Linked DNA regions of Methylobacillus flagellatus KT. Each later gene encodes a partner of the first gene's protein in a complex. Links are inferred from orthologs where the notes say so. Each region holds a gene or a part of one and is shown on either strand. Other genes may lie near its edges. The genes, in order: trxA and MFLA_RS14880.

The links.
Region 2: the proteins of trxA (region 1) and MFLA_RS14880 are in contact, whole or in part, in an NMR structure (PDB 2IPA), measured with the Bacillus subtilis proteins. The link is inferred for Methylobacillus flagellatus KT from one-to-one orthologs.

What each region holds. Positions count from the first base shown.
Region 1 is NC_007947.1:2,439,559-2,448,500, reverse strand. The notes cover bases 3,549-6,452. They hold trxA (thioredoxin TrxA), read right to left. Parts: upstream 5,212-6,452; coding sequence 4,885-5,211; downstream 3,549-4,884. Other genes in these bases: MFLA_RS11690 (sensor domain-containing phosphodiesterase), read left to right, coding at 5,424-6,452; rho (transcription termination factor Rho), read right to left, coding at 3,549-4,749. Also shown: GTP 3',8-cyclase MoaA, read right to left, coding at 1-842; MFLA_RS11715 (winged helix-turn-helix domain-containing protein), read left to right, coding at 968-1,315; MFLA_RS11710 (ArnT family glycosyltransferase), read right to left, coding at 1,331-3,007; MFLA_RS11705 (type B 50S ribosomal protein L31), read right to left, coding at 3,121-3,363; more of rho, read right to left, coding at 3,490-3,548; more of MFLA_RS11690, read left to right, coding at 6,453-6,683; MFLA_RS11685 (hypothetical protein), read right to left, coding at 6,741-8,276; MFLA_RS11680 (DUF3579 domain-containing protein), read right to left, coding at 8,387-8,710; MFLA_RS11675 (BON domain-containing protein), read right to left, coding at 8,794-8,942. UniProt on the Bacillus subtilis protein: Participates in various redox reactions through the reversible oxidation of its active center dithiol to a disulfide and catalyzes dithiol-disulfide exchange reactions.
Region 2 is NC_007947.1:1,593,429-1,602,417, forward strand. The notes cover bases 4,003-6,953. They hold MFLA_RS14880 (arsenate reductase ArsC), read right to left. Parts: upstream 5,743-6,953; coding sequence 5,263-5,742; downstream 4,003-5,262. Other genes in these bases: arsA (arsenical pump-driving ATPase), read right to left, coding at 4,003-4,836; arsD (arsenite efflux transporter metallochaperone ArsD), read right to left, coding at 4,854-5,222; MFLA_RS07660 (recombinase family protein), read left to right, coding at 6,304-6,864; MFLA_RS07665 (Tn3 family transposase), read left to right, coding at 6,867-6,953. Also shown: MFLA_RS07620 (ABC transporter permease), read left to right, coding at 1-145; MFLA_RS07625 (hypothetical protein), read right to left, coding at 197-571; MFLA_RS14540 (hypothetical protein), read right to left, coding at 1,140-1,286; MFLA_RS07635 (arsenic transporter), read right to left, coding at 1,304-2,590; MFLA_RS07640 (CBS domain-containing protein), read right to left, coding at 2,592-3,044; more of arsA, read right to left, coding at 3,073-4,002; more of MFLA_RS07665, read left to right, coding at 6,954-8,989. UniProt on the Bacillus subtilis protein: Catalyzes the reduction of arsenate [As(V)] to arsenite [As(III)]. In vitro, can dephosphorylate para-nitrophenyl phosphate (pNPP).

The DNA.
Region 1 (8,942 bases):
TCCTGTCCCAGGCAAAGATAGAGTTCACCCTTGCAGGTAATGCGCACGCGGTTGCATGCCTCGCAGAAATTGTGACTGTGTGGCGAGATGAAGCCTACGCGGGTATTGGTATGTGCAACTCGCCAGTAGCGGGCCGGACCGCCCGTCGTTTCGGTGCTGCTGATCAGTGGGAAGTGGGCTTGCAGTAATGTGAGCGTTGCCTGGTTGCTGACATAAGTGTCGCCCCTGCTATGATCAACCTCGCCCAGCGGCATTTCCTCGATGAAAGCGATATCCAAGGAGTGCTGGATTGCAAACTCGAGCAGGGGTATCGCTTCGGTATCATTGATACCGCGCATGAGGACCGTATTGAGCTTGATATGGGTGAACCCCGCATCCTTGGCTGCCTGAATGCCACGCAGCACCTTGTCGAGGTCGCCTACGCGGGTGATCTTGCGAAAACGCTCAGGGTCAAGGCTATCCATGCTGATATTGATGCGACTAAGCCCGGCCTTTTTCAGGTCGTGGGCGTAACGCTCAAGCTGCGAGCCATTGGTGGTCATTGTCAATTCACGCAGCCCGGGTAGGCGACCCACTTCTTGAAAAAGGGTCAACGCGTTTTTGCGTACCAGGGGTTCGCCACCGGTAATGCGCACCTTGCTGACACCTAGTGTGACAAAGGTGCGTACGAGGCGGGCGCATTCCTCTAAGGACAGCACGTCTTCACGTGGCAGGAAAACCATGTCATCACCCATACAGTAGACACAGCGGAAGTCGCATCGGTCCGTAATCGATAGACGTATATAATCCACCCGGCGACCAAACTGGTCGATCAACTCGGGAGTGTAGGCGGAGCTGGGCATTGGACGGCTATTCAGGCCTGGCATGGATGCGATAAGATGTGGGGATTGTAAGTCCTTCGGTCAATACTAACAATCTATCGTCAAGATAATGTCTATACGACCTTGGAAAGAGGTGAAAATTCCATATGAGCGCAATCAGTATCAAGATCCGCCTGCCATATCAGCATTTGGTTGCGATCGGCCCAGGAAAGGCTGATTTATTGGAAGCCATAGACAAAAGTGGCTCGATATCTGCAGGTGCGCGGGCTATGGGAATGTCCTACAAGCGTGCCTGGGATCTAGTGGATGCCATGAATAAAAGTTTTCGCGAGCCGCTGGTCGCAACAGCGACGGGCGGGAGCCATGGTGGTGGTGCGAAGGTCACGCCATTCGGACATGATGTGCTGGCACGCTATCGTGCGATGGAGGCCAAGGCCAGCAGCTGTATCGCTCAGGATGCAGAGGCATTGGCGTCTTTGCTACAACCGCTTTAATATTGCCCGGTATCTTTAATCTTCCGCTGACGAACTGGGGCGGCGCATGAAGAGCCTAAAGCTTTCGCGCCTGTCCAAGGCACGGTTGCCAGACCATATCAGCTGCCAGTCATCACCGGGAGTCAGGGTGACGTGTCGGCTGTCTTCCTGCACCAGGTAAAGATCGCAGGCCGGGTGATGGCTGCGGGGAGCGCGCTGTGGCTGGATGGTCAAGCCGGTATAGTAGTCAAGTAAAGCGGTCTGTGCAGCGCCTACGCCATAGCTGTTGATACATGCATATTGCGCGGGCATAGCTTCATTGAGCGCTTCAAAGACATGCTTGTAGCCGCGTGCGTTGTCTATCCAGGGCAGCCAGAGTGTCATCAATAACCCCCATGCCATTGTCATGCCGACGGCCCAGTTGGTCAGCGCACCGCGATTGGAACGTTGGCTGTTTGAAACCACAAACAGCCAGATAATAGTGACGGTCAGGGCTGCAGCCAGGGCTAGAATGTTCAGGTGCGCTTCCTGGGTGGCCGCTAGGAATTGCATGCGTTCGGCAATCTTGGCGGGCACGCCTGTCAGCATGGCAAACCAGCCGAGCCAGATCAGCGCCCCCAGCAGGCCGAATAATAGCAAGCCAAACCAGTCCAGTGCGCCAGCAGCCCCGCGCTTCAATGTTTCGATACTTCCTCCCGCCAGGGCGGCTAACGGTAGCAAGATGGGCAGGATATGGATCTCGCGGCGCTCGAACGCGACACCGATAATGATGATGCTGACTACAAAAAAGACCAGCAACAACTGCATTTTGGGTTTGATGAAGAGTACGGCGCGGTAACGCCACGCACCCCATGCGGCAATGGGCAGCGCTGGCCAGGAATACCAGAGCAGTGTGCGCAGGATATAAGGGTAAGTGACCGTCCCTGAGCCGGAGAGGCTGTTGTGCCACCAGGTGTGGAATTGCATTGGGTCAGTGCTGTATAGCAGCCAAGGCCAGATGGAAAGCCACGGGCTGGCAACCAGCAGGCTTAGTGCAGCGACAACGGCAAAACTCTTGCTGCGCCATTGACTGAACAGAATGGGCAGCAGCAGCATGGTGGCGATAGGGATGAGCGCACTAGCCAGCCCCGTCGCAAGAAAACTGATTCCTATGCCTGATCCTAGCAGTGCCGATGCCCTGATCGGACGACGCTTAGCAAGTGCCAAGGCATACAATGTCATTGACAGCCCGGCCAGAGAGGCGACTTGTGGCATCAGCAGGTGCGAAGAGGCCACGAGGCCAATCGAGGCAATGAAGACAAAGGTAATCTGCCGGCCAATGCCAACGCCCCAGAGTTCGCGCCCCAGCATGCCGACCATGAGCAGGGTGATGGCCATCCAGACGCTGTTGATCAGCCTGGCAGCGTCATGCAAAGGAAGAATGGTCGACAATAGTTTGCCAGACCCTGCGGCGCTCCAGTAATACAGTGGAGGGTATTCTATCGACTGCTGTCCTGCGGCGATCGGAGCCAGCAATCCTTTGCCTTCCGTCATGTTCTTGACGATGCTGATAGTCTGCGCCTCGTCCGGTTTCCAGGGTTCGTGTCCGATCAGTCCGAGAAATATCCATGCAATGCAGAGCAGGATCAGCAGGTGCGTCTTGGCGCGCTCGCCAACGCGTGCGCGAGGAGTTGCCAAGTGTGCCTGCCAATCGTGCTCAAGCTCGAATGCCATGTATATCCTTTAGTATTTTTGTTGATACCTGCCCATTTTAATCACGGGGTCATCGTATGGAAAACAAAAAAGGCAGCCCAGGCTGCCTTTTTCCGCAACATGTGATTTTTGGATTACATGCCGTATTTCTGACGGAATTTTTCAACACGACCAGCAGTGTCGAGAATCTTCTGCTTGCCTGTGTAGAATGGATGAGACTGGGAGGACACTTCAATCTTCACCAATGGGTATTCCTTGCCGTCTGTCCATTTGATGGTTTCTTTTGCGGCAATGGTGGAGCGTGTCAGGAAGCTGAAATCAGCACCGATGTCTTGGAATACAACTTCGCGGTATTCTGGATGAATGCCAGGTTTCATAATGTTTTACCTCTATATGCCGGTTTGTGCGGCGGGCCAGTGTATGGGTCCCTGCCTAGCAGGGAAGTCGCGCATTATATCAATGCTTATCAATAAATTGCAACTCGCTCCGAGCGGACTGCAGTGTTAACCCCTACGCATTGAGTCGAAGAAGTCGGCATTATTCTTCGTGGCCTTGAGCTTGTCGAGCAGGAATTCTATGGCCTCGAGATCGTCCATCGGATAAAGCAGCTTGCGCAATACCCATATTTTCTGCAGCACATCTTTTTCAATCAGCAGCTCTTCACGGCGAGTACCGGATTTGTTGACGTTGATGGCTGGATAGATGCGTTTCTCGGCCATGCGGCGGTCAAGGTGCAGTTCGCAGTTGCCGGTACCCTTGAATTCTTCATAGATGACATCGTCCATGCGGGACCCGGTATCAACCAGGGCCGTGCCGATGATGGTGAGCGAACCGCCTTCTTCAATGTTGCGGGCAGCACCGAAGAAACGTTTGGGGCGCTGCAGTGCATTGGCATCCACCCCTCCGGTCAGAACCTTGCCAGAGGCTGGTACTACAGTATTGTAAGCGCGCGCAAGGCGGGTAATGGAGTCGAGCAGGATCACGACATCTTTCTTGTGTTCGACTAGGCGCTTGGCTTTCTCCAACACCATTTCTGCGACTTGCACATGGCGGGTCGCAGGTTCATCGAAGGTGGACGCGACCACCTCGCCTTTTACTGAGCGGGTCATTTCCGTGACTTCTTCTGGCCGCTCGTCGATCATGAGCACGATGAGTACCACATCTGGATGGTTGGCCGTGATGGCATGGGCAATGTGCTGCATCATCACTGTCTTGCCCGACTTGGGCGGCGCTACCAGCAGGGCTCGCTGCCCCTTGCCTATCGGCGCGATCATGTCGATGACGCGGCCTGTGATGTTTTCTTCGCTGCGGATGTCGCGCTCAAGCACCAGCGGCTTGGTGGGGAAAAGGGGCGTCAGGTTTTCGAACAGGATCTTGTGCTTGCTGTTTTCTGGCGCCTCGCCGTTGACGCTGTCCACTTTCACCAGCGCAAAATAGCGTTCTCCATCTTTCGGAGTGCGGATCTCGCCCTGAATCGTGTCTCCAGTATGCAGATTGAAGCGACGGATCTGCGAAGGCGAAACATAGATATCGTCAGGGCCGGCAAGGTAGGAAGTGTCTGGGGAGCGCAGGAAGCCGAACCCGTCCTGCAGGACTTCCAGCGTGCCATCGCCAAAGATGCTGTCGCCTTTCTTGGCCTTGTTCTTCAATATCGCAAAGATCAAGTCCTGTTTGCGTATACGGCTTGCGCCTTCAATCTCATTGGCGATCGCCATTTCGACTAGTTCAGTGACAGGAAGGTGCTTCAGGTCTGATAAATGCATATTTGGAAAGGCTCGTTGAAGATCGGATGTGCTGCAAAACGGGGATTGTTTGAAGGATGACCGCCAGGCTCCTGTGGCGTTCAGACGCTTATAAGCGTTTTGTTTTAGATGGAGCCTGGCGCCAGAGTAGCGCTATTAGATATTGCTGTCAATAAATGCCGTAAGTTGGGATTTTGAAAGTGCGCCAACCTTGGTGGCCTCCACATTACCATCCTTGAATAACATGAGGGTTGGAATGCCACGAATGCCATACTTTGGCGGCGTGTTCTGGTTTTCATCGATATTGAGCTTGGCGATCTTCAGACGGCCAGCATATTCCTTGGCAATTTCGTCCAAGATTGGAGCGATCATCTTGCAAGGACCACACCATTCCGCCCAGTAGTCAACCAGAACAGGCAGCTGGGACTGTAAAACTTCCTGGTCGAAAGTATCGTCGCTGATATGGGTAATATGTTCGCTCATTTGAACCTCTAGTGATGATTTTGGTTATGCTGGGTGACTCTTGTGCACCAGCTGGATTGTGACTATAGCATGCCAAGCAATTCCGCTATCCTAGCGAAAAAAATCCTGCAAGTGAAGTATTGAATGCAGGCATGGATATTGCTGAGCTGCATGGATTTTTGTTATCCGCGCTGCGAATCGCCTCAATGACATATTAGGACAGGGCTTCATCGATGACCAAAAACACGACTGGGAAGTTCCAGTTCCTGGACGAGCCTGGGGAGCATGGCAAGGTTTTTGCCGCTTATGAGCATGTAAAACTGTATAGCGCATTTCAGCCAATTTATAGTTTGTCGCATTGCCGGGTAGTCGGCTACGAAGGGTTGCTGCGCGCCATTGATGGGCGCAGGCAAGTATCGCCTTATCAGATATTTTCCCTGGCCAGGGACGAGGCCAGCATCGTGCATCTGGATCGCCTGTCGCGAGCCCTGCATTTACGTAATTTTTGCAGTATGGGGCGCGAAAGTGCAGACTGGCTATTCCTGAACGTCGATCCCCGCGTGATTGTGCAGGGCAGGCAGTATGGTGCTTTTTTCCGGCAGCTATTGGAAGAGAACGACATGCCGCCTGAACGGGTGGTGGTGGAAATCATGGAGGGCGCGATCGACGACGAGCTGCAGTTGTCCGAGTCTGTCGGTTTCTACAAGGATCTGGGCTGTCTGGTGGCGATCGATGATTTTGGCGCAGGACAGTCCAATTTTGAACGGATATGGCGATTATCGCCTGACATCGTCAAGCTTGATCGCTCAATGATCGTTCAGGCCATGCAAAAGCCGATGGCGCGCCGGTTACTGCCAGGAATCGTGTCTCTGATCCACGAGGCTGGCAGCCTGGTATTGATTGAGGGCATAGAAACCTTGGAAGAGGCCATGGTGGCAATGGAAACGGATGTCGATCTGGTTCAGGGGCATTATTTCGGCATGCCTGCCCATACGCTCAACGAAGCGCAGAGTGAAAACAAGATATTTTCATTGTTTGAGCGGTACCAGGCTTCCTCCGCCTTGGACGCGAGCCAAAAGTGCCTGACATATTACCGCGGCGCCTTCATGCAGGCCGTGGCGCAGCTACAGGCCGGAGCCTTGCCGGAGCTGGCATTCCATAAGTTATTGCTGCTGAACGGGGCCGATCGTTGCTATATGCTGGATCAGCAAGGGGTACAGCTTGGCAGCAGTTACCTGGCTGATCGTGCTGAAATGTCAACGGACCGGCGCTACCGGCCTTTGGCCGATGGGAGTGGTGCCGTCTGGCTGCGCCGTCCTTATCTGCGTCGGGCCTTGCAGAATCCGGGCTCGTTGCAGATGACGCGGCCTTATCTCTCGATCGCGACAGGTAAGCTTTGCGTGACGCTATCCATGGCGATTGTGCTGCATGGCCAGGTCAGCATACTGTGCTTTGACTTCAATTGGGTGGATGAGGGTTTTGGCATAAAGTAGTGCACTCTAGTGATGTTTGTGCACCACTGTAGTGCTTGAGATATGCTCAGCGAGTGTTCATGAGGCGCTGAACTGGAAGTGATCGAACTGATTGGTTCGTTCGATCAACCGAGTAATCATGACACGTTTGTTGCTGCCGTCTTCCAGTATCAGGTCGATGATTCTGGCCGGGCTATAACTGCCTGGAGCGCCGATCAGAGAAGGAGACTGTTTGAGGGTGGCGATCTCTGGCAGCAACAGTAACGGCGTGAGCTGTTCGTCGGTTGATCGCATGCTGACTGGTTTTGCTTCCGGAGCCAGTAGCTGGAGGCCAATATCCAGATGACGATTTTCCGTGTGGCTGCCCCATCGCAGCACGCCGATGGCCCAATGGGTGGCATGACTGATCCTGACGCCCACCAAGTCGCCAATGTGTAGGTGGACTTCTGTTGCGGGCAGTTTGCGCAGGGCCATGCCGCCGGCACTGATGTTGAGCGCCTGCCAGCGCGAGCTGCGCGGTAGCTTGGCAGATGTGTTGTCTGCGACTGGCAATGTCTTCCCGGATAGCGTTGCATGTAATGCCGGTAAGCCGATGATCAGCTCGATGCCGTCATTTTTTGGGGTGCGATTGTAAATGCGTTTTGGAGCAGCTCCCCAGTGCCGGAGCAGGTAGGTCAACAGGTCCTGATAGCGTGGCTGATTTGCGTTTTCGGGTAGGCCCGCTTCCGGTGGGAATGGGCCAAGCTGGCATTGCTTGATGTGCTGGTGGATTTGGCGCGCCAAATCCATGGTCAGCAGAAAGAAATCGTGCTCCTGATCCACTTTCCGTAGACGCTTGCCCAGTGGTACCGGCGGCTTGTCACGGTTGCCTGATACCAAGAAGATGGCAGCGGGATTTTCCATGGGTTCCGGGCGCTGCAGCTGGGCAAGACCGGCAAAGCGCGCAATATAATCGCAGGTGAGTTTGATGTCTTTCTGGGAGAGATGCTGAGGGTCTGCAAGGCTGAGTAGCAGAGCCTGCTTGTAAATGTGGCTGGCGGGTAGCGTTTGATTGCGTACCGGGTCTTCCATCATCGTATCTGCCAAGTTTCGCGTTACGCCCAACAAGTAAAGCTGGTGCAATTCGCTCCAGAGGGAGGGCGCTTGCGCGCGGTAGGTTTCATAATAAATTTCTACCTGGACACGTAAGGCATCCATGGCGCGATGCACGCATAGGGTCAGAAGCTTTGTACCGCCTAGCTTAAATAGCCTGGCTTCGACATCCAGCAGGGCGAGTTTGTAGCCATAAGCGAGCTCGGTCCACAAAATGTTGGCCAGCATGGCATATTGCTTGTCCTGCTCAGGCAGAGGGAGCGGAGCACTGCAGTAATGTGCAGCAAGGGATTCCGTTACCGAGATGATGGCTGGGCGATAGGTTTCCAGTGCTTTGACCCGGGTGTCTGGCGCGACTTTCTGCCGATTGAGGATTTCTAACTCTTCTTGCAGCGCCTGGGAGGTTTCTAATATATTCGTGACTGGGAGTGCATTCAGGAACTTGGTAATTTTTGCAGGTTTGGTTTCTGCAATAATCAGTGGATGGTCCACCAATCCCGGCACGTTCAAATTCAAGAGCATTCCCTAAATCCCCCTTTAAAGTGAGGATGGTAAATAGTCTTGGTGGATTTGTCACTGCCTTGTGGCGCCCGGAGGGCCATGCTGGCGCGGGAGTCGTGCTGATGAGTTGCCTAAATTTCCGTCACCTGGGCTGCATCGATACTATTGCCTTCAGCGTCCAGTATATTGAGCTGATTCTCAGTGGCAAAATGCATCAGCTGGTTGAAGCCTTCGGGGTTGGTGTCCTTCAGCTTCAGATCGACCGCCAGGCAACGCACCCCTTCGATGACACGGGGCTTGAGGTACGGAGAATAGCGAAGTTTGCGATCAGCGCCGAAACTGGCATAAGTACTGCACATTCTGTCCACCCAGTCGCTGGGCCTGAACGGTTTGCCTGCCCGGGTCAAGCCTTGAATGATGATTTCCTTGATACCTGATTTCTCTGTCGTGCCCATGACTTAACCATTGCCTCTATGATCAGTGCATTCTAGCACCCAACCGGCCCGGATAGTTTGGCTGGGTGCTCACTGCCCCGCTGTTAATCGATATATTCGAATACCTTGACCACCTTGCCTACCCCGCTGGTACTGCGGGCGATATCCACGGCATCCTCGGCCTCCTGCCGGGTGACTAGGCCCAACAAGAAGACGGTGGTGGCTTCAGTGACCACTTTGACATAATTTGGCG
Region 2 (8,989 bases), 840 kb from region 1 along the record:
CACCGACGGCAAGGAGTATATTCAATTTGCCTGGTGGCTATCCCTATTCCCTGGTCTGGCGATTCTGATCACAGTATTAGGATACAACCTGTTTGGCGAGGGTTTGCGCGATGCTTATGATCCACGCTCCTCGCAGTCACACTGACGCTGCGTGCCTATTGGTAAAAACAAAAAGCCGGGAAACCCCGGCTTTGATTTATCGATTATTGAAGAATGCGATATTCACGCATCGGTCATTTACAAATGTCAGTTCAATGGTTTTATAGGTCCGCTTAGGATCATACTTCACCAGGTCCTTGTAGTACCACATCTCCACTTGGTCAGGCTTGCCCTGTTTTTCCGTAGGACGCCCAATGATGTTGGAGGCATTGCTTGGCTTCACAGACTGCTCTTTCTTGAGTGGCTCGCCAAGCTGCTTGGCAACGACGCTACGCGTCTTGTTGCCAAATGCGTTCAGAAACTCCTCTTCGGTATAGGTCGTCTTTTTGGGTTCGGCCATCAGGGGCGCATTCACCATGACAGATGCAAGCAAGGCACCAGCCACCAGTAGATATTTTTTGTGCAAAGCCATACAACAACTCCTTCTTCCTCTATATGTCGGACTCATCCGTCATGCGGCAAGCCCTTTGCATTAAAAATCAGCTATTTCAAGCTTGAGGCCATCATACCCTACCTGCACTGATGATGGCAGCATTTTGCTGACCGCCTCATACTCCATTTCATGCGTCATATGGATGAGGTAGGTTTGCTTGGCGCCGATGATAGCGGCCTGCTCCAGACTTTGCTCAAGACTGAAATGCGTGTAGTGCGGAGTATAGCGCAAGCAATCCAGCAACAGGACATCAAGACCTTGCAGCAATTCCAGCGACGCTTCTGGAATAGCTGAGGCGTCTGTGAGATAAGCTAGCCGACCAAGCCTGTAGCCATACATTTCCAGCCGGCCGTGCAGGATAGGCACGGGAATGATTTCCACATTGAAGAGCTCGAATGCCTGCTCTACCGGACTCACACTCAGAATGGGGAGATCCCAATAATCGCCCGGATCGCGGATCGCGTAGCCGAACTTGCTGACGATATGCTCCATGGCATCCGGCTTACCATATAAGGGGGTCGTCTCAGAAAACGGAAAAAATCGTACGCTAAGCCGGTTGCAGCGGCCGTAGCGGCCTGAACTTGCCTGCGCCGATCTTGGCGCTGCTACGCCAGAGGTAATCGCCAGTCAGGTTGATGTGTTCCCAGCCGAGCGGCGACAGGTACTGCTTCACTCCAATACTGTATGTCTGCAAACAGCGCTCCGCGCGCATCAAGTGAGACTCAGGCGCAGTGCCAGCGCTGCCAGGGTCGCCGCGAGTACGGGGACGGTTAGCACAATGCCCACCTTGAAGTAATATCCCCATGTGATTGTCATTCCCTTGCGCGCCAGCACATGCAACCAAAGCAGCGTCGCCAGCGAGCCGATGGGGGTGATCTTCGGCCCCAGGTCACTACCAATCACATTGGCGTAGATCATCGCGTCCTTCACCACGCCCGTTGCGCTCGTGGCATCAATGGATAGGGCGCCCACCAGTACCGTAGGCATGTTGTTCATGGCCGAGGACAGGAGCGCTGTGAGGAAGCCAGTTCCAAAGGCGGCACCCCATACGCCGCCTTGTGCGGAGTAATCCAGCAGCCTTGCGATATGCTCCGTCAGTCCTTGGTTACGCAACCCATAGACCACGAGATACATTCCCAGCGAGAAAACGACGATTTGCCAAGGCGCTTCACGGATCACTTTGCGGGTGCTGATGACATGCCCGCGCGCAGCGACTACGAGCAACAGCAGGGCGCCTGCGGCAGCCACGGCGCTAACCGGCACGCCTAGCGGCTCAAGGCCGAAGAATCCGACCAGCAGCAGGGCCAGAACCACCCAGCCGAAACGAAACGTAGCCACATCGCGAATGGCCTCTTTCGGCTGTTTCAATTGATTCACGTCGTAGCGTGCGGGGATGCTGCGGCGGAAATAGATCGACAGCACGGCCAGAGAGGCAATGATGGCGACAATATTCACTGGAACCATCACCGCAGCGTAGTCATTGAACCCGATATTGAAAAAGTCGGCAGAGACGATGTTAACCAGGTTGGATACGACAAGCGGCAAGCTGGCGGCATCTGCGATGAAACCGGCCGCCATGACGAAGGCGAGCGTTGCCGCCGGACTGAACCCCAGTGCCAACAACATGGCCATGACGATTGGCGTGAGAATCAGTGCTGCGCCATCGTTGGCGAAAAGCGCGGCGACGGCTGCACCCAGCAGGATGATCAGCGCAAACAGCAGACGTCCTTTCCCTCCGCCCCAGCGTGCGACGTGCAAGGCTGCCCATTCGAAAAACCCGGCCTCATCGAGTAACAGGCTAATGATGATGATGGCAATGAATGCGGCTGTGGCGTTCCAGACGATCTGCCAGACGACAGGAATGTCACCGAAGTGAACGACACCGGACAGTAACGCCACGACAGCGCCAAGCGTCGCACTCCAGCCAATGCCCAGCCCGCGCGGCTGCCAGATCACCAAGGCGATAGTGGCAAGAAAAATCAATAGGGCAGCAATCACGTCAATTCTCTCTTTTCAGGGGGTTTTCGAGTTCTTTAAGAAGGCTCAAGAGATCAATCCGGGAGATGACGCCGATCACTTTCCCATCCTCCACGACAGGAAGGGACGTTAAGTGATGATCCACCATCAGCCGGGCTGCAACGGAGGGATGCATGGCCGCCGCGACGCTATGCACTTCCGTGGTCATTACCTCTGCGGCAGTACGCCCCCCGGCCTTGTCGCGCTGCGTCCCTTTTGGGCCAAGAAAGGAAACCCAGAAGTTCTCCTTCCAGACCGATTCACGGGGTTCGAGCCGTTCGTCCGCGCCCCGGTGAATCAAGTCCTCCGCAGTCACAACGCCGATCAGCCGACCAGCGCCTTCGATCACTGGACCATTGATACGATGGGCAAGCAGCAGCCTCGCAATGTCGTCAACCGGTGTCTCAGGTTGAACGGTTACCGGATCGGGCGTCATGAAATTTCAGATCAACATGGTCGATCTCTTATGCTTGAGGATGGATGAGCGCACGCAGTCGTTCTGTACCGATCGGTTCTTCCTTCAGCAGCGGGACAACCGCGTAACGGTCCGCGTGCTGATTCGCCACAGCGCTGATTTCGCGTAGCTCGTTGGCCGCACGCTGACGCAGTAACGGCGACTTGGCCGAAGCTGCCGCCACGCTGGTGTTGATGATCCAGGCCCAGGGCTCGATCCCGGCACGGCGCAAATCAGCTTGCAGGTTGGCGGCCTCCAGTACCGGCGTCGTCTCCGCCAGCGTGACGACGAGTACCTTCGTTTGCTTCGGGTCCTGCAATTGCATCATCGGCGTCGTGAAGTGCACGCCGGTCTTGCCCATTTGTCGTGACACTTCGCGGTGATACGCACCCGTCGCGTCGAGCAGGAGCAAGGTGTGCCCGGTCGGGGCCGTGTCCATGACGACGAACTTTTTCCCGGCCTCGCGAATGATGCGGGAGAACGCCTGGAAGACAGCAATCTCTTCCGTGCAGGGCGAACGCAAATCCTCTTCCAACAGCGCGCGACCTTCGGCATCGAGTTGAGCGCCCTTGGTTTCCAGGACGTGCTGGCGATAGCGCTCGGTCTCGGCATGCGGATCGATTCGGCTCACGGTCAGATTATCGAGCGAGGAATCCAGTGTGTCGGTCAAGTGGGCAGCAGGATCGGAGGTCGTCAGATGCACCGGTAAGCCGCGATGCGCCAGTTCGACCGCGATGGCGGCCGCCAGGGTTGTCTTGCCTACACCACCCTTGCCCATCAACATGATCAGCCCGTGTCCATCCGCCGCGATGCCGTCGATCAGCTCGGCCACGCTGGGCTCGTCGAGTTCGATCGGGGAATCAACCGCTGCGGGTGCTTGTGGAGGAAGGTCGGTCAGCAACTGCCGCAGTGCTTCAAGGCCGACGAGATTGAAGGGCTTAAGTTCTACGTGATCACGCGGAAGCGCAGTCAACGTAGCCGGGATGTTCTTCAGCGCTGTTTGTTCCCGTTCGTGGATTGCAGCGGCCAGCGGGTCGGTAGCGGCTTCGACGTGCGGCAGGATGCCGTTGATGACGAGATGTTGCTGTTTGAGGCCTATGGCTGCCAGTTCTTCGTGGGTTCGGGCGACCTCGCGCAAGGCCGCCTGCTGGGCGCGAGCGACCAGCACCAGGCGGGTTTGCAGCGGATCAGCCAAGGCTTCAACAGCCGCCTTGTACTGAGTACGCTGCTTTTCCAGACCGGCCAGCGGGCCTAGGCACGAGGCATCACCCTTGCCAGCTTCCAGGAAACCGCTCCACGCGCCCGGCAGTTGCAGCAAGCGGATGGTGTGGCCGGTGGGCGCAGTGTCAAAGATGATGTGCTCGTAATCAGCCGTGAGTGCCGCGTTGGTCAGTAGCGCAGTGAACTCGTCAAATGCGGCGATTTCGGTGGTACACGCGCCGGACAACGATTCCTCGATGCCCTTCACCACGTCATCAGGAAGCACGCCGCGGACCGGGCCAACCAGGCGCTCCCGATAGGCACTGGCCGCTGCCTCGGGATCAATCTCCAGAGCAGAAAGACGTGGAACCGCCGGAATCGGTGTGACGCGATTACCGATATCGACACCAAATACCTGCCCGACATTGGATGCCGGGTCGGTACTGACCAGGAGGACGCGCTTTCCGGCTTCGGCTAACTGAATGGCCGTGGCGCAGGCAATCGAGGTCTTGCCGACGCCACCCTTGCCCGTGAAAAACAGAAAACGGGGAGGAAGTTGCAGGAATTTCATCATTGTTTTCTCCATGTTGTTCAGCAGCAGCCACGCGGGCCGGAGCAGCAACCGCCCGTCGCCGGCTTGGCGGCGTCTGCCGGTTGATCAATGCCGATCCAGAGGGCCAATTCAGCCCGCTTCGGATAACGTCCCGCGAGCGCCACTTCACCATCGACCAGGATCAGTGGTAGCGCACCCTGACCGGAGCGCTGCAAAAATCCTTTTACGGTCGCGTTGTCGGCAAACATCTGTGGCTGCTGCGCCAGGTTGTAGCGCTCGATGTGCGCGCCGTTCTGCTTCGCCCAATCAACATCAGCAGCAAAAGTCACCAAGGCTTGGTCAACCTCCACGCCGCAGACGCCGGTGCTGCAACACAGCGATGGGTCAAACACTTCGATCTTCTTCATTTAAACTCTCCATCAAGTATTCAAATATAAGTTAAAAAAACTACGCCGAAAGCGCCCCAATCCGATCCAGTTCCGCCTTCAAGCGTGTCCGGTCGCGCGCAAGCTCCACCAACGGCAGCGCGAGGAAAGCTTCGATGCGACGCCGCAAGATACGGTAGGCCGCCGTGAACGCTGCTTCGATTTCCGCTTCGGTCCCTGTGGCATGAGCGGGATCGTCAACACCCCAATGCGCACGCAGTACCGCGCCAAGATACGCCGGACAGGTTTCCCCAGCAGCATTCGAGCACACGGTGATGACCACATCCGGGACCTGCGGCAGGTTGTCCCATGATTTACTGTGCAGTCCGTTCGTGTCGATACCTTCACGCGCCAAGAGCGCCAGGGAACGCGGATGGACGGTCCCGGTCGGCTGACTTCCCGCACTCATGGCTTTCCAGCCTGTCGGAGCCAAGTGGTTAAAGACCGCTTCCGCCAAAATAGAACGGCAGGAGTTACCGGTACAAAGAAACAGGATATTCATGTTGTCGCTTTCGTTGGAGTGGGTGACAGGGGGGGGCAACAGTTCCTTGGCGCAGTTCGAGGCAGCAACCTTTTCTACGCATTTAGCGGGACTGCCAGTGCAACACTCATCCGTGAGGTAAGCGATCAGATCCAACATCAACGGGATGTCCGCTCGGTAACGTTGGAAGCGGCCCTCCTGCTCAACCGTCACCAAGCGAGCTTGTGACAGCGCCTTCAGGTGAAAAGAGAGGTTGGCCGGCGGCACATCCAGCGCGTTCGCAATCTCGCCCGCCACCATGCCGTCTGGCCCCTTCTTGACCAACAGCCTGAACACGTCCAAGCGCAAGCCCGATGAGAGGGATTCGAAGATCGATGTTGCGACTTGCTTTTCCATATTTAAATAATACTACAAATATCAAACGATGCAAGCGCGTTGCTCTGTCCGCTTAGACTATACCCTAACCTGGCGTCAGACCGTCCAATGCGCAAGCGTCAGAATAGAGTCGCCTTCCGAATTAATTGACATCCGCCGTCAAGGGTCATAGATTTCTTCCTGACACATTACCCTCAGGAGGACACGTTGCACGGTCAACGCATCGGCTACGTTCGCGTCAGCAGCTTTGACCAGAACCCGGAACGCCAGCTTGAGCATGTTTTGGTGGACCGGCTGTTCACCGACAAGGCGTCGGGCAAGGACACCCAGCGCCCCGAGCTGGAACGGCTGCTCGCCTTCGTGCGCGAGGGCGATACGGTGGTGGTGCACAGCATGGACCGCCTGGCGCGCAACCTGGACGACCTGCGCCGCCTGGTGCAGAAGCTCACTCAGCGCGGTGTGCGCATCGAGTTCGTCAAGGAGAGCCTGACCTTCACTGGCGAGGACTCGCCGATGGCGAACCTGATGCTGTCGGTGATGGGCGCGTTCGCCGAGTTCGAGCGGGCCTTGATCCGTGAACGGCAGCGCGAGGGCATCGCGCTCGCCAAGCAGCGCGGTGCGTACCGGGGTCGAAAGAAGGCGCTCTCGCCGGAGCGGGTCGCCGAGCTGCGCCGACGGGCCGCTGCCGGCGAGCAGAAAGCCCAGCTCGCCCGCGAGTTCGGCATCAGCCGCGAAACCCTCTACCAATACCTGAGAACGGACGACTGACCATGCCCCGACGCTCCATTCTGACCGCCGCCGAGCGGGCAAGCCTGCTAGCGTTACCCGATACCGAAGATGAATTGATCCGGCACTACACGTTCAGCGAGGCCGACCTGTCACTGATTCGCCAGCGACGTGGGGATGCGAACCGACTGGGTGTCGCGGTGCAGTTGTGCTTGCTGCGCTTCCCCGGTCAGGGCCTGCTTCCCGACGCCGCGGTGCCGATGTCCCTGCTGCAATGGATCGGACGGCAACTGCGGCTCGACCCGGTGTGTTGGCCGCAGTATGCTGAGCGGGAGGAAACCCGGCGCGAGCATCTGCTCGAACTGCGGGCGTACCTGGGCATGGAGCCGTTCGGCCTGGCGCACTATCGGCAGGCCGTCCATGCCACGACCGAGCTGGCCTTGCAGACCGACAAGGGCATCGTGCTGGCCGCCAGCGTCCTCGATGCGCTGCGCCACCGGCACATCATCATTCCGACGCTGGATGTCATCGAGCGCGTCTGTGCCGAAGCAATCACCCGCGCCAACCGGCGCATCTACGACGCCTTGACCGAGCCGCTGTCGGACGGGCATCGCCGCCGCCTCGACGATCTGCTCAAGCGCCGGGACAACGGCCAAACGACCTGGCTTGCCTGGCTGCGCCAGTCGCCCGCTAAGCCGAACTCGCGGCACATGCTCGAACACATCAAACGCCTCAAGGCGTGGCAGGCACTCGACCTGCCTTCCGGCATCGAGCGGCTGGTTCACCAGAACCGGCTGCTCAAGATCGCCCGCGAGGGCGGCCAGATGACGCCTGCCGACCTGGCCAAGTTCGAGGCGCAGCGCCGCTACGCGACCCTGGTGGCGCTCGCCATTGAGGGCATGGCCACCGTTACCGACGAAATCATCGACCTGCATGACCGCATCCTGGGCAAGCTGTTCAACGCCGCCAAGAACAAGCATCAGCAGCAGTTCCAGGCATCCGGCAAGGCGATCAACGCCAAGGTGCGGCTGTTCGGCCGCATCGGTCAGGCACTGATCGAGGCCAAGCAATCGGGCCGCGATCCGTTCGCCGCCATCGAGGCCGTCATGTCCTGGGACGCCTTCGCCGAGAGCGTCACCGAGGCGCAGCGGCTCGCGCAGCCTGAGGACTTCGATTTCCTGCACCGCATCGGCGAGAGCTACGCCACGCTGCGCCGCTACGCGCCGGAATTCCTCGACGTGCTCAAGCTGCGGGCCGCGCCCGCCGCCAAGGACGTGCTGGAGGCCATCGACGTGCTGCGCGGCATGAACAGCGACAACGCCCGCAAGGTGCCTGCCGACGCGCCGACAGACTTCATCAAGCCGCGCTGGCAGAAGCTGGTGATGACCGACGCCGGCATCGACCGGCGCTACTACGAACTGTGCGCGCTGTCGGAGCTGAAGAACGCGCTGCGCTCCGGCGACATATGGGTGCAGGGTTCGCGCCAGTTCAAGGACTTCGAGGACTACCTGGTGCCGCCCGCGAAATTCGCCAGCCTAAAGCGGGCCAGCGAATTGCCGCTGGCCGTGGCCACCGACTGCGACCAGTACCTGCACGACCGGCTGACGCTGCTGGAAATGCAGCTCGCCACCGTCAACCGCATGGCACTGGCCAATGACCTGCCAGACGCCATCATCACCGAATCGGGCCTGAAAATCACGCCGCTTGATGCGGCGGTACCCGACACTGCGCAGGCCCTGATTGACCAGACGGCGATGATCCTGCCGCACGTCAAGATCACCGAACTGCTGCTGGAGGTGGACGAATGGACGGGCTTCACCCGGCACTTCACGCATCTGAAGTCGGGCGACCTGGCCAAGGACAAGAACCTGCTGCTGACCACGATCCTGGCAGACGCGATCAACCTGGGCCTGACCAAGATGGCCGAGTCCTGCCCCGGCACGACCTACGCCAAGCTGGCCTGGCTGCAAGCCTGGCACATCCGCGACGAAACCTATGGGGCGGCGCTGGCCGAGCTGGTCAATGCACAGTTCCGCCACCCGTTCGCCGAGCATTGGGGCGACGGCACCACGTCATCGTCGGACGGCCAGAACTTCCGCACCGGCAGCAAGGCCGAGAGCACCGGCCACATCAACCCGAAATACGGCAGCAGCCCAGGGCGGACGTT